One region of the Marinobacter subterrani genome, then DNA from elsewhere that is predicted to be linked to it. Evidence: riboswitches for the same ligand, from Rfam matches in the RefSeq annotation. Region 1 holds a riboswitch; each other region holds the start of a gene.
What was found. A riboswitch is a leader RNA that binds a small molecule or an ion and turns the genes downstream of it on or off. The one in region 1 is predicted to bind cobalamin.
Positions count from the first base shown of each region.

Region 1 (4,157 bases):
TAGCGGTGATGCTGCCTTACAGGCCTACGAGCCGGAAAATGGCATGGATACCATGGACCGGTTTTCGGCCCTGTATTTCGATGTCTTCGAGGGCAAGGGCCTGGAAACCGTCGTTGGCATGAAAGATCCGCACCTGAAAACCCGGGTGGAATCCCGGTTCGGTGAGGTGATTGGCCTGTCCGCCAAGGGAGCTCCGAAAGGCGAGGTGTCCGGGGCCTGGTTGAAACTCAAGGGGGCTCTGACTACCGATGTCGCCAACCTGTTTGCCGATGAGGACCTGAGTTTTACCGGACTGGTTCTGCAGTCTTTCCTGATCCTGTTACGCGAGGGCTTCGAAGCCATGCTGGTGGTCATGGCCCTGGCCGCCTACTTACGCCGTTCCGCCGGCGGCCGTGGTATGTCGTCGCTGTATGCCGGGGTAGGTCTGGCCCTGGTGGCCAGCTTGCTGACGGCTTACGGCATGAAAATTCTGTTTGATATCTCCGGTACGGCCCGTGAAGCGCTGGAAGGTATCACCATGCTCTTTGCCGCGGCTGTGCTTCTGTACGTCAGCCACTGGTTGCTGGCCAAGCAACAGTCCGACAAATGGCAGGCCTATATCCGCCGGAAGGTGGACCGCGCTCTTTCCAACGGTCAGCTGTGGGCGCTGGGGCTGGCGGTGTTCCTGGCGGTTTACCGGGAAGGGGCGGAGACCACCCTGTTCTATTACGCGTTGGCGGGGCAGGCGGAGAGCGCCGCCTTACCCATGCTGCTGGGTTCAGCGGGAGCCGCCGGTGCGCTGGTGGTGACTTTCCTGATAATGCGCACCGCGTCTTTGCGACTGCCGTTACCCCTGTTCTTCAGTGCCACGGCAGCGCTGCTGTTCTATCTCGCCTTCAGTTTTGTCGGTACCGGCATCCTTGAACTTCAGGAAGCCGGCTGGGTGGACATTACCCCGCTGCCGGGCATTCCCCGGCTGGCCTGGCTGGGTGTCTATCCAACCCTCGAAACCCTGCTGGCCCAGGCTGTGGTGCTCTTGCCATTGATCCTGTCCGGTGGCTGGTTATGGTTGCGTCGCCGGGCGGCGGCGCAGGCCTGAGGCACGTCATACAAGTTTACCCATGAAAGAAGGAGCAATGCGATGAAAGCAATTACCCGAACCCTGGCCTCGGCCACCCTGCTGGCTGGCAGCCTGAGTGTGGCCGGTTCTGCCCTGGCCGGTGAGGTGATGATCGGCGAGCCGGTGGAAAAGCACGGCATGGAAATCGGCGCCGTATATCTGCAACCGGTGATGATGACTCCGGAACTGCCCGGCATGGGCGACAAGGATATCCATCTTGAAGCCGATGTGGTGGCCCTGCCCGGCAACAACAACGGGTTTGGCGCTGGCGCCTGGGTGCCCTATCTGGGCGTCACCTATACCCTGACCAAGGAAGGCTCGGACTGGTCAACGACCGGTGCCTTTATGCCGATGGTTGCCTCTGACGGCCCCCATTACGGAGCCAATATCAAGCTGGATGGTCCCGGCAAGTACCAGGTGACCTACCACATCGATCCGCCTCCGTATCAGGGCTTCTACCGCCACAAGGATAAGGAAACCGGCGTTGGCAAATGGTGGTCACCGTTTGATGTCGAGTGGGAATTTGCGTTTGTCGGTACCGGTAAGAAGGGCGGTTACTGATTGATTTCTGCCGCCTGTGGAGCAAATGCTGCGCAGGCGGATCCTGCCTGTTATTCAAGTAAAATAAATATCTGTTTTCCTTGAATCTGGTTTTCGCAGCGTATATAGTGATTTTGTCTTGGTAAGCCACAACATGTTGTGTTTGTGGCGAGGAATCCGGTGAGAGTCCGGAACTGACGCGCAGCGGTATTGGGGAACGAGCGTGGCATGATGACACTGGCGCAAGCCGGGAAGTCGCCACGTAAGGCAGAGCCGGAAGGCTCACGCCCCTGAGTCCGAAGACCTGCCAGGGCAACAAGCACTGCACCTTCGCGACTCAGGGTGAACAGCTGATCATGTCTCGGGCACTCGCCCGTGCCTGGCCTCCTGTATTCGCGAACGTTGCTGCACCTATTGCGACAACCTGACGCGCTTCCAGGAGGAACCTGATGTCTGCCCACACCACCTCGCACCCTGTTGATCCGGCCTTGCTGGATATCTCCGCCACTGTTGGTGAATACCTGCACCGCAGCGACTGGCGGGTGAACGCCAATGCCAACCAGGGCTATTCCCTCGGTGGCCTGATCCTGAACACCGCTGGCAAGGTGATTGCCAACTACTGGCTGAACGAGGTGTATACCCCGGAAATCGGCCAGGCCCACCGGCAGGCAGATTTGCACATTCACGACCTGGACATGCTCAGTGGTTACTGTGCCGGCTGGTCTTTGCGTACTCTGCTGCACGAGGGCCTGAACGGCGTGCCGGGCAAGGTGGAAGCCGCCCCGCCAAAGCACCTGTCCAGTGCCATCGGCCAGATGGTCAATTTTCTTGGCACCCTGCAGAACGAGTGGGCTGGGGCCCAGGCTTTCAGCTCTTTCGACACTTATCTGGCGCCGTTTATCCGAAAGGACAAACTGGATTACGCCACCGTGCGCCAGTGCATCCAGGAGTTTGTTTACAACCTGAACGTGCCGTCCCGCTGGGGCACCCAGACGCCGTTTACCAACATCACTTTTGACTGGGTTTGCCCGGACGATCTGTGGGAACAGATACCGATTGTTGACGGTGAGGAAATGCCATTCAGCTATGGCGAATTGCAGGCCGAGATGGACATGATCAACCAGGCCTACATCGAGGTGATGACGGCGGGTGACAGCAAGGGCCGAGTGTTCACCTTCCCGATTCCCACCTACAACATCACCCGGGACTTTAACTGGGAATCCGACAACGCCCTGCGACTGTTTGAAATGACCGCTCGTTACGGTCTGCCGTACTTCCAGAATTTCCTCAATTCCGACCTGGAACCCAACATGGTGCGCTCCATGTGCTGCCGCCTGCAGTTGGACCTGCGGGAACTGCTCAAGCGGGGCAATGGCCTGTTTGGCTCAGCGGAGCAGACCGGGTCGCTGGGTGTGGTCACCGTTAACTGCGCCCGGCTGGGTTACCTGTATAAAGGGGACAAACCGGCGCTTTATGCCCGCCTGAATGAACTGATGGACCTGGCCCGGGACAGCCTGGAAACCAAGCGCCAGGAGATCGGCCGGCTGATGGTGGAAGGCCTGTTCCCCTACACCAAACGTTATCTCGGTACCCTGAGAAACCACTTTTCCACCATTGGAGTGAATGGCCTGAACGAAATGGTCCGCAACTTTACTGCCGATCAGGAAGATATCAGTAGCGAGCAGGGCAGGGCCTTTGCACTGGAACTGCTGGATCATGTGCGGGAGCGGATGAAGCAATACCAGGAAGAAACCGGCCATCTCTATAATCTGGAAGCCACCCCGGCCGAAGGCACCACCTACCGGTTCGCCAAGGAAGACCAAAAACGGTTTGCCGACATCCTGCAGGCAGGCACACCGGATGCCCCCTATTACACCAACTCCAGCCAGCTGCCGGTGGGCTACACCGACGATCCGTTTGAAGCCCTGGATCTTCAGGATGAACTGCAAACCCGCTACACCGGTGGCACCGTACTGCACCTGTATATGCGCGAACGCATCAGCGATGCGGCTACCTGCGGCCGGTTTGTGAAAACAGTGCTGGAGAACTACCGGCTGCCGTACATCACAGTAACGCCCACCTTCTCCATCTGCCCGGTGCACGGGTATCTGAACGGAGAGCACGAATTCTGCCCGAAATGCGACGAGTTGTTGCTGGCCGGGCAATCACTGCCGGCAACGTCCGGCACTTCCCCAAGAAGCAAAGAAGGAGTTCAGCATGGATAACCAGAAACTTCCCGATGACAGCCAACGCCAGCGTTGCGAAGTGTGGACCCGGGTAATGGGCTACCACCGCCCGGTCTCGGCCTTTAACAAAGGCAAGCAATCCGAGCATCGCGAACGCACCCACTTCCGGGAGCGTTGAAATGACTGCGGATAACCTGGTGATCGGAGGCATGGCCGCCTTCTCCACCGTCGATTATCCGCAACACCTAGCGGCAACCCTGTTCCTGCAGGGTTGTCCCTGGCGTTGCCATTACTGCCATAACCCTCATCTTATACCACTGGAAGCCGGTGAT
Region 1 covers NZ_LFBU01000001.1:2,521,003-2,525,159, reverse strand. Annotated here, with positions in the region: gene msub_RS11785 (FTR1 family iron permease) at 1-1,078, shown strand, start outside; gene msub_RS11780 (iron transporter) at 1,121-1,660, shown strand; cobalamin riboswitch at 1,763-1,965, shown strand; partial or broken gene msub_RS11775 (ribonucleoside triphosphate reductase) at 2,116-3,864, shown strand; gene nrdD (anaerobic ribonucleoside-triphosphate reductase) at 3,857-4,003, shown strand; gene msub_RS11765 (anaerobic ribonucleoside-triphosphate reductase activating protein) at 4,005-4,157, shown strand, end outside.

Region 2 (4,157 bases), on a different contig from region 1:
AAACGATCGCCTCCAGATCCAGCCGGTTGCTATCGCCCACCTGTGGCAACGCCGCCGCTTCGGCTGGAAAATCACTCCAGGCACTGACAGCCACCACACTGTCTCCGGCGCCGGCCGAGAAGAGCAGTTCGGTGGCACCGGGGGAGAGAGAAACAATCCGCTTCGCCGGTGCCTGAAGACACATCTCACGACTCAGGGCGTCCTTCACGCAGGGCGGATCTGCCAATGCCGCTGCGGGCATCAGGGCGAACAGCACCAATATCAGAACAAGCCTGCGTTGGATCATGGGATTACGTCACCGGCCAGAAACTGAGCCTACTGTCGAAAATCATAACGCACCGAGGCCATATAGGTCCGACCCGCAGCCAGATAGTCAAAGGGTTCGAAAGTCACGCTGTCGTTGCCCAGACTGGTGGCATAGCGGCGATCCAGCACATTATCCACCTTGAAGCTGGCCGACCAGCCCGGCAGGAAATTCCAGGCCGCCCTTATATCAACCGTACCGTAGCCAGGTAACAGGCTGTTGTTGGCGGCATCGTTATACCGATCACTTTCGGCGATAAAGCTGGCGCCCACCGACCATTTGTCAAACAGACGATCAACATCCAGGCGAAGGTTCTTTTCCGCCCGCCGGGGCAGGCGTGCGCCGGAATCGAGGTTCTCACTGTCGGCCCAGGTCAGCGCCGCGTTCAGGTCCCAGTTAGTGGTTTTAAAACCGGAGGACAACTCTATGCCACGAATACGGGCGGATTGGACGTTCTCGACTGTGCCCTCGAACGTGACCGGGTCAGACACGTAGGTGATCAGGTCTTCAACGTCGTTCTGATAAACCGCGACATCCCAGAACCAGGTGTCGTAGCGACCGGTTATTCCGGCCTCCATCATTTTACCCTCTTCCGGCTCGAGGTTCGGGTTGCCGGTGTAGTAGGGCACGGTCAGGTACAGGTCGTTGAAGGTAGGTGCCCGGAACGAGGTGGCGTAACTCACCCGCACACGGTGGACCCGGTCGAGCTCGTGCCCCAGGGCGATACCGCCGGTTTCTTCCTTGCCGTAGGCTTCGTTGTCGTCGAGGCGGGCACTGGCCATAAGATCCGTGGCACCGAAATTGAGTCGGGCCTGGCCAAAGACCGCCGTGTTGGTCCGGCTGTCTTCGGTGAATTCGCTGGTGCCCGCCACCTCGTCCACCATGACTTCCGAGCCGATCACAAATTCATGGACCCCCGCAGTCAGGGTGTTTTCCCAGCGGGCCGACCGATGCAGCGTATTGAACACACTGGGGTAGGAACCGAACGTCTCCTGTTCGTCCCGGGATTCGGAGAACTGGATGCGGGTGCGCCAGTAGTCACTGGCCACGGCTTCCAGATAAAGCCCCATGGCACGGATCTGGAAGTCGGTGTCGCCACCCTCAAACTCGGTATTGCCTTCGGACTGGAACACTGTAACGCCGGCGCCGCCCCCCTGATCAAACTGGTGACTGACTTTGGCCAGGCCGCCGGCGTTGCGGAACCCCTTGTCTTCGCCCCCGGCGCGCAGGTTGGTGCCCTCGGTATCGGAATAGACACCGCCGACCAGAAAGGCGTTGCGCCCTTCCCGCCCGGCCACACCTGCCGTGGTTTCCAGTGTCTCGTGGGAGCCGCCCGACAGTTCGGTCCAGCCCTGGCGGCCCGCCTCCGGCTCAAGGGAGAAAACCTGGATGACACCGCCCACCGCATCGGCCCCGTACAGCGAGCTTTTCGCGCCGCGCACCAGTTCCACCCGTTCCATCAGCTCCGGCGGCAGAAACTGCCAGGGCGGGATGCCGGCAGTGGCGGAGCGCAGGCGGATACCGTCCAACAGCAGAACAGTGCCGGAACTGCCCGCACCGCGCAGGAAGACACTGGTGGTTTTACCGTAACTGCCATCGGACACCACGTTGACACCTGGCTGGGCATGCAACAGGTCCGTGAATTCGGCCGGCTGCTGACGCCGGATGTCATCTTGTTCAATGACGGTTACCGATGAAAGACTTTCCCCCACGGTTTTCGGCCCCAGGGTCGCCGTGACAACAATCGGATCAAGGGCTTCCTCATTCGTATCACTCTGGCCGAACGCCAGACCAGGCAGGATCAAAACTGACGTTGCCGCCACTACAACAGGTAAGGAGGGTTTCAAAGGCATTCTTTTTCGCTCCGCAATCCGCGCTCGCCCGCACGGGGGTCAGGTTTTATGCTACGGAACGGACAGAAAGGGCAGGTGGGCATCAGGTGGCAGGAACGCGGAACCGGATTACACCCACCCAGGTCGCCCACCGCAACTTCGGGTGTTTTTCCAGGCCGGTCTCCGGGCTGGCAGGCGGAACCAAGGTTCCCGGGCAATCACCTTCCCATGTCTTGGCGACACAGTGGCGCATCAGATTGCCGTTATCCTGCTTACCGTTGCGGGGGCAGCATCGGACTTGTACTGGCTGGGGGCCAGACTCACCGATTTCCCGTTTCACCCGTCGCGCTTTGCGACGGACACCTGAAAAAAGTGTGGCAAGGCTAGCAATACCGGGCAAAGCGGTCAATGAGATCCATCAAAGGTCGACATGGCCGCTGCCCCCTCCCGCTGCTATATTGCCAGTCTGAGAACCAGTTTCCCCCGCGAAAACAGGGAGTTTTATGCAGGCCGAGCTTATCGACATCCGCAATCACATGGCACAGTACCCGCCGTTTGACGAGATGGACGAGGCGCTGCTCGACAAGGTGGTGGGCGGCATCGAGGTGGTGTACTTCAAGGCCGGCACCCAGATCCTCGGGGTCGGTGACCAGAACAACTGGCTCTACTATGTGCGCACCGGGGCCGTGGAGATCTATCGCCGGTCCGGCGAGCTGTACAACCGGATCGGCGAGGGCGAGATGTTCGGCCAGTTCGGCCTGCTGATGAACAAGCGCGTGCGGTTTCCGGCAAAAGCCCTGGAAGACACGCTGCTCTACAAGATCCCCGGTGAGACCTTCCAGTTCCTGTGGGAAAGCGACGATAACTTCGCCGACTTTGTGGAAATCGAGGACCGCAGCCGTTTGCGCTCTGCGCTTTCCCGCCGGGAAAAGTCCAACGAACTGATGACCGCCAAGGTCACCCGGCTGATTTCCCGGCCACCGGTATCGGCACCCTCCACCGTGAGGCTCCAGGAAGCCGCCCGGATCATGACCGACAACGGCGTTTCCGCTTTACTGCTGATGGATGAAGAGGGCGAACGGCCCCTGCTGCGCGGCATCATTACCGACCGGGACCTGCGCACCCGGGCCCTCACCGAGGCCTTGCCCTCGGAAACGCCGATCAGCGACATCATGTCTAAAGACCTGATCACCATTCCCTCCAGCATGTTCATTTTCGAGACCATGCTGACCATGCTGCACAACAACGTACACCACCTTCCGGTAATGGACCGGGACGACGTCCGGGGCGTCATCGCCCTTTCCGACATCGTGAAGTACGAGAGCCAGAGCAGTCTTTACCTGGTCAGCAACATCTACCACCAGCAGAACCTCAAAGGGCTGAAAAAGGTCAGCCTGGATGTCCGTGACAGTTTCGTGCGGATGGTGAACGAAGACGCCAATTCCCACATGATCGGCAGCGCCATGGCGGGCATCGGGCGCAGCTTTACCCAGAGGCTGCTGGAACTGGGCGAGGAGCATCTCGGGCCACCGCCGGTTCCCTACTGCTTCATGGCGCTCGGCTCCATGGCCCGTGATGAGCAACTGGTGGTCACGGACCAGGACAACGCCATGATCCTGGACGACTGTTTTGTTCCCGAAGAGCACGATGGCTATTTCCTGGCGCTGGCGAAATATGTCAGCGATGGTCTGGCCCAGTGCGGCTACACCTACTGTACCGGGGATATCATGGCCACCAATCAGAAATGGCGCCAGCCGCTGCGGGTCTGGAAGGACTATTTCGCCGACTGGATTGATAACCCCAAGGCCCAGGCCTTGCTCAACAGCAACATTTTCTTCGATCTGGACGGTATCCATGGCGAGACCGGGTTTGCCGAGCAACTGAAAACCCTGGTTGCCAACAAGGCCAGCAACAGCCCGAGGTTCCTGGCCATGCTTGCCCGCAATGCTCTCAACCGCACACCGCCGATCGGGTTCTTCCGCACCTTCGTGCTGGAGGAGGACGGCAAGCACCAGAAAACC
Region 2 covers NZ_LFBU01000002.1:329,964-334,120, reverse strand. Annotated here, with positions in the region: gene msub_RS17365 (cobalamin-binding protein) at 1-286, opposite strand, end outside; gene msub_RS17360 (TonB-dependent receptor plug domain-containing protein) at 316-2,157, opposite strand; cobalamin riboswitch at 2,294-2,518, opposite strand; gene msub_RS17355 (putative nucleotidyltransferase substrate binding domain-containing protein) at 2,640-4,157, shown strand, end outside.
Region 2: linked by a shared signal. The riboswitch ahead of msub_RS17360 (TonB-dependent receptor plug domain-containing protein) and the one ahead of msub_RS11775 (ribonucleoside triphosphate reductase) in region 1 are both predicted to bind cobalamin.

Region 3 (4,157 bases), 780 kb from region 1:
TTCGTGACCCTTCAAACAGAGGGCGGGCGACGAACGCGTCCATCCGGGGCTGAGCGTGGAGGACTGTCCTCGTTGTTATCCGCTTTCTGTCGTCATCCAGAACGTAGTAGTAGGTGCTGTCGGTGGTGCAGGCGCCATCGCCAAAATCCACTTCACAGTCGTCCTCGTTACGGTAACGAGGCCCGTACGTGGCCGCTTGCTGCTTGGAGGTCTCGTAGGCCGACTCGCACTCGGCGGCAAGGTGCGGAAGTGACCGCAGGCAGTCCTGTGCATTTATGAACACATACCCGGGAACACGATCGTCCGAACTGCAGCCTGACATTATCGCACCAATGGCTGCCGTCAGTGGAACGAGAGGATAAGACCTTACCTGTTTGCGCATTCGCACCAAGCGGATCATCGAAGTTCTTTTCATCGTATGACCCTCCCCTCAATAACTCATGCAGGCGGCATTCAACAGCCCCACGGCCACAGCCGTACCCCCTGCAAGGATCCCGGCGCTTGTTTCCTGGTTCACAATCCGGGTCGATAACCCCGGAATCACCAGCCACACAATCAGGTATGCCAGAATCTGGGCAATCAGGGCGATGGCACCCCAGATCAGGAAGTCGTAATAGGAGGCGGAATAGGTTGCCGCTCCGCTCAGGGCGACGCTGAAGCCGACAATAGACCCGGTGAGCGCAATGGCGGCGGCAATGTTCTTCTTTTCGCGAACCAGCTGCCACTCCCGGTGCGGAGTGATCAAGGGATACAACCACTTGAAAATCAGCAACAGCACCAGCGAGGTGCCAAAAGCGAGGGCAAAATCGTCAAGTCCGGACAGTGACGGATGAAGCAGGTTTTCTTCCATGAAAGGTCTCCTTGTTTGCTGCGTGCCGGTGCCTATCCGGCGGGCTGGTTGGTTTGATCAACGAATGCGTGCCAGTCTTCTGCCAGAATACGGCGGTTGGCAATGTAATAGATTCGGGCGCCGGGGCCGACTGGGTACGTCAGGCCCGGGTTGATCTCGATGGATTTCTCACCCGGCTCCTGAACACCAATGATCAGTGCGTCAAAGATCTGCTTGAACGGGTGAAGCAGATCGCCAACGCTTTGCCGGGGCGCTGTTTCCGGCAACATCAGCGAGAACTGGGTCATACCGCCGGCGACGCTCAGGAGATCGTGGTGAAGGGCGCTCGAGCCGGGATCCGCTGCCGACTTCGCCAGCATTTCGACGGCCACGGAGGGTGTGCACTCAACGGTGGGGCAATGATGTGTCAGTAACTGGCTCAGTCGCTCGTTGTTGAAGTAGGCAATCATGTGGGCCGCAGGGTTCAACTGATAGCACAACAATGCACAGGTCAGGGTGACATCGTCCTCCGGCGAGTCAATGATCACGCAGCTTGCCTGCGCAATGCCGGTACGTTTCAATTCCCTTTCATCGGTGTATTGTCCCAAGCGCACGAAATAGATGCTGTCGGGCATCGGGTTTTCCTGGGGCGAGGTTGCGGCAAGCAACACCGCACGGTTGGACCCGGCCATGGATTCCTCTTTCAGCAGTAGCTCCAGCAGATGGAGGGTTCGCGTGTCGTTCCAGCCGATAACAACGATGTGATTTTCAAATACCTGGAAATCTTTCATACCTTTGATTCCTTTCTGCCAATGATGCACTGCAAACGCGCCGATCCGGCCGATGGTCAATGCAAACAGACTGAGCCCCGCGGGAACGATAAAGCCGATGGTCCAGATACGGCCAATCGTTGTTTCTGGCGAGAAATCGCCGTAACCGACAGTGGATGCGGTAATGATCAGCCAGTAGAAGAAGTGGTCCGGAGAGGTGAGAGAATGCTCGCCCGCCAAACTCAGCCCGGCCCAGGACAGGGCGGCATAAGAAATGAGCATTACGGCGAGATTAAGGCCGGAGAGCTCGGCAAAGTAGTTGGCAAACAAGGCCCGCAGCCGCTGGAAAATTATCATAATCCAAACGACCGCCGTACTGCGGAAAAGTAAAAAGAGTGCAACAGAAACACCGCCGAATCCTTGGCTCGATGAATAATATCCGTCGCGGAGTGATCCGCGAAGCCGGCGTATTTCGCCCCAAACAGGAACCAGTGTCAAGTTCGGTTGTTCGCGTGTGTTGGGTTGCTACCGGTGGAATTTGGGCATATAGTGTTTGCGTCTCTGGTTTAACACTATATGTTGTAATTTTAACAGCCAAACCTCCACAGCATAAAGTATCGGGAATCCGGTGAGACTCCGGAACTGACGCGCAGCGGTATTGGGGAACAAGCGTGGCATCAAGACACTGGCGCAAGCCGGGAAGTCGCCACACGAGGCCGAATCGAACGATTCACGCCCCTGAGTCCGAAGACCTGCCAGGGAAACAACTGCACCTTCGCGTTTCAAGGTGAGCAGACCGGACTCAGGCCAGACGTGTAGGTCGGATTAGCAAAGCGTAATCCGACACCCCTGTCTGCGCCAAACCGCCTTTGCCGGATTACGCTTCGCTAATCCGACCTACGGTGGTGCTCCGATTCTCTGCCTACGCGATGGTGAAAGGAATTCAACGCGTATTCAGGAGAACACACATGTCCGCCTCAGCCCTGGCCGAACCCCGGCCAACCTCGCACACCGATACTGAATCCCTGCAGGTCATCAAACGTAACGGAACGCTTGTCGGCTTCGATCCGTCGAAGATCAGCATTGCCGTGACCAAAGCGTTTCTCGCTGTTGAGGGTGACAAGGCCGCCGGCTCGGCCCGCATCAACGATGCCGTACGCCGGGTTACCGACCAGGTTATTCAGGCCATCAGCCGGCGCCTGAAAGCCGGCGGCAAGGTGCATATCGAAGACATTCAGGACCAGGTGGAACTGGCCCTGATGCGGGCCGAGGAGCAGAAGGTGGCCCGCGCCTACGTGCTGTACCGGGAAGAACACGCCCGGGAACGCGCGCTTCACGCCCCGGTGGAAGCCCACCCACACCTGACTGTGAAACAGGCCAACGGCGAGATTGTCCCGCTGGATCTGGGCCTGATGAAACTGCAGGTGGAGCAGGCCGCCACCGGGCTGGAAGGCATCAACGGCGACTCCCTCGTGGAGGACGCCCTCACCAACCTGTACGACGGCATAGCCGAGGAAGACGTGCTGTCCGCACTGGTGATGACCGCCCGTGGCCGCATCGAACAGGAGCCTGACTACAGCGCGGTTACCGCCCGGCTGTTGCTGGAACAACTGCGGCTGGAGAACGCCAGCGCACTGGACCTGCCCCGCAGCCTGCCGCTGGCGGAGATCTACCCACAGGCCCTGAGCGCCTTTATCGAAGCTGGCATTCGCCACGAGCTGCTGGACGAAGCGCTGGCCAGTTTTGACCTGGAGCGCCTTGGCGCTGCCCTGAACCCGGAGCGTGACCTGCAATTCGGCTTCCTCGGTCTGCAAACCCTGTACGACCGGTACTTCCTGCACTGGAACAAGGCCCGTCTTGAGCTGCCCCAGGTATTCTTCATGCGCGTCGCCATGGGCCTGGCCCTGCGCGAAGACGACCCGAACGCCCGCGCCATCGAGTTCTACAATCTGTTGTCGTCGTTTGACTACATGGCTTCCACACCCACGCTGTTTAACAGCGGCACCCGCCATTCCCAGCTGTCGTCCTGTTATCTGACGACGGTCGGCGATGATCTCGAAGACATCTACGGCGCCATCCGCGACAACGCGATGCTGTCAAAATGGGCTGGCGGCCTGGGCAACGACTGGACCCCGGTACGTGCGCTCGGCTCCCACATCAAGGGCACCAACGGCCAGAGCCAGGGCGTGGTGCCGTTCCTGAAAGTGGTGAACGACACCGCCGTGGCGGTGAACCAGGGTGGCAAGCGCAAGGGCGCGGTCTGTGCCTACCTGGAAAGCTGGCACCTGGACATCGAGGAGTTCCTGGAACTGCGCAAGAACACCGGTGACGAACGCCGCCGCACCCACGACATGAACACCGCCAACTGGGTGCCGGACCTGTTGATCGAGCGGATGCGTGACGACAAAGACTGGACCCTGTTCTCCCCCAGCGATGCTCCGGATCTGCATGACCTGTACGGCAACGCCTTCCGTGAACGTTACGAGCATTACGAAGCGCTGGCCGAGCAGGGGAGGATCAAACTGTTCAAGAAAATTCCGGCCAAACAGCTCTGGCGC
Region 3 covers NZ_LFBU01000001.1:3,302,632-3,306,788, reverse strand. Annotated here, with positions in the region: gene msub_RS15380 (DUF1190 domain-containing protein) at 1-322, opposite strand, end outside; gene msub_RS15375 (DUF350 domain-containing protein) at 431-850, opposite strand; gene msub_RS15370 (potassium channel protein) at 883-1,956, opposite strand; cobalamin riboswitch at 2,145-2,373, shown strand; gene msub_RS15365 (ribonucleoside-diphosphate reductase subunit alpha) at 2,568-4,157, shown strand, end outside.
Region 3: linked by a shared signal. The riboswitch ahead of msub_RS15365 (ribonucleoside-diphosphate reductase subunit alpha) and the one ahead of msub_RS11775 (ribonucleoside triphosphate reductase) in region 1 are both predicted to bind cobalamin.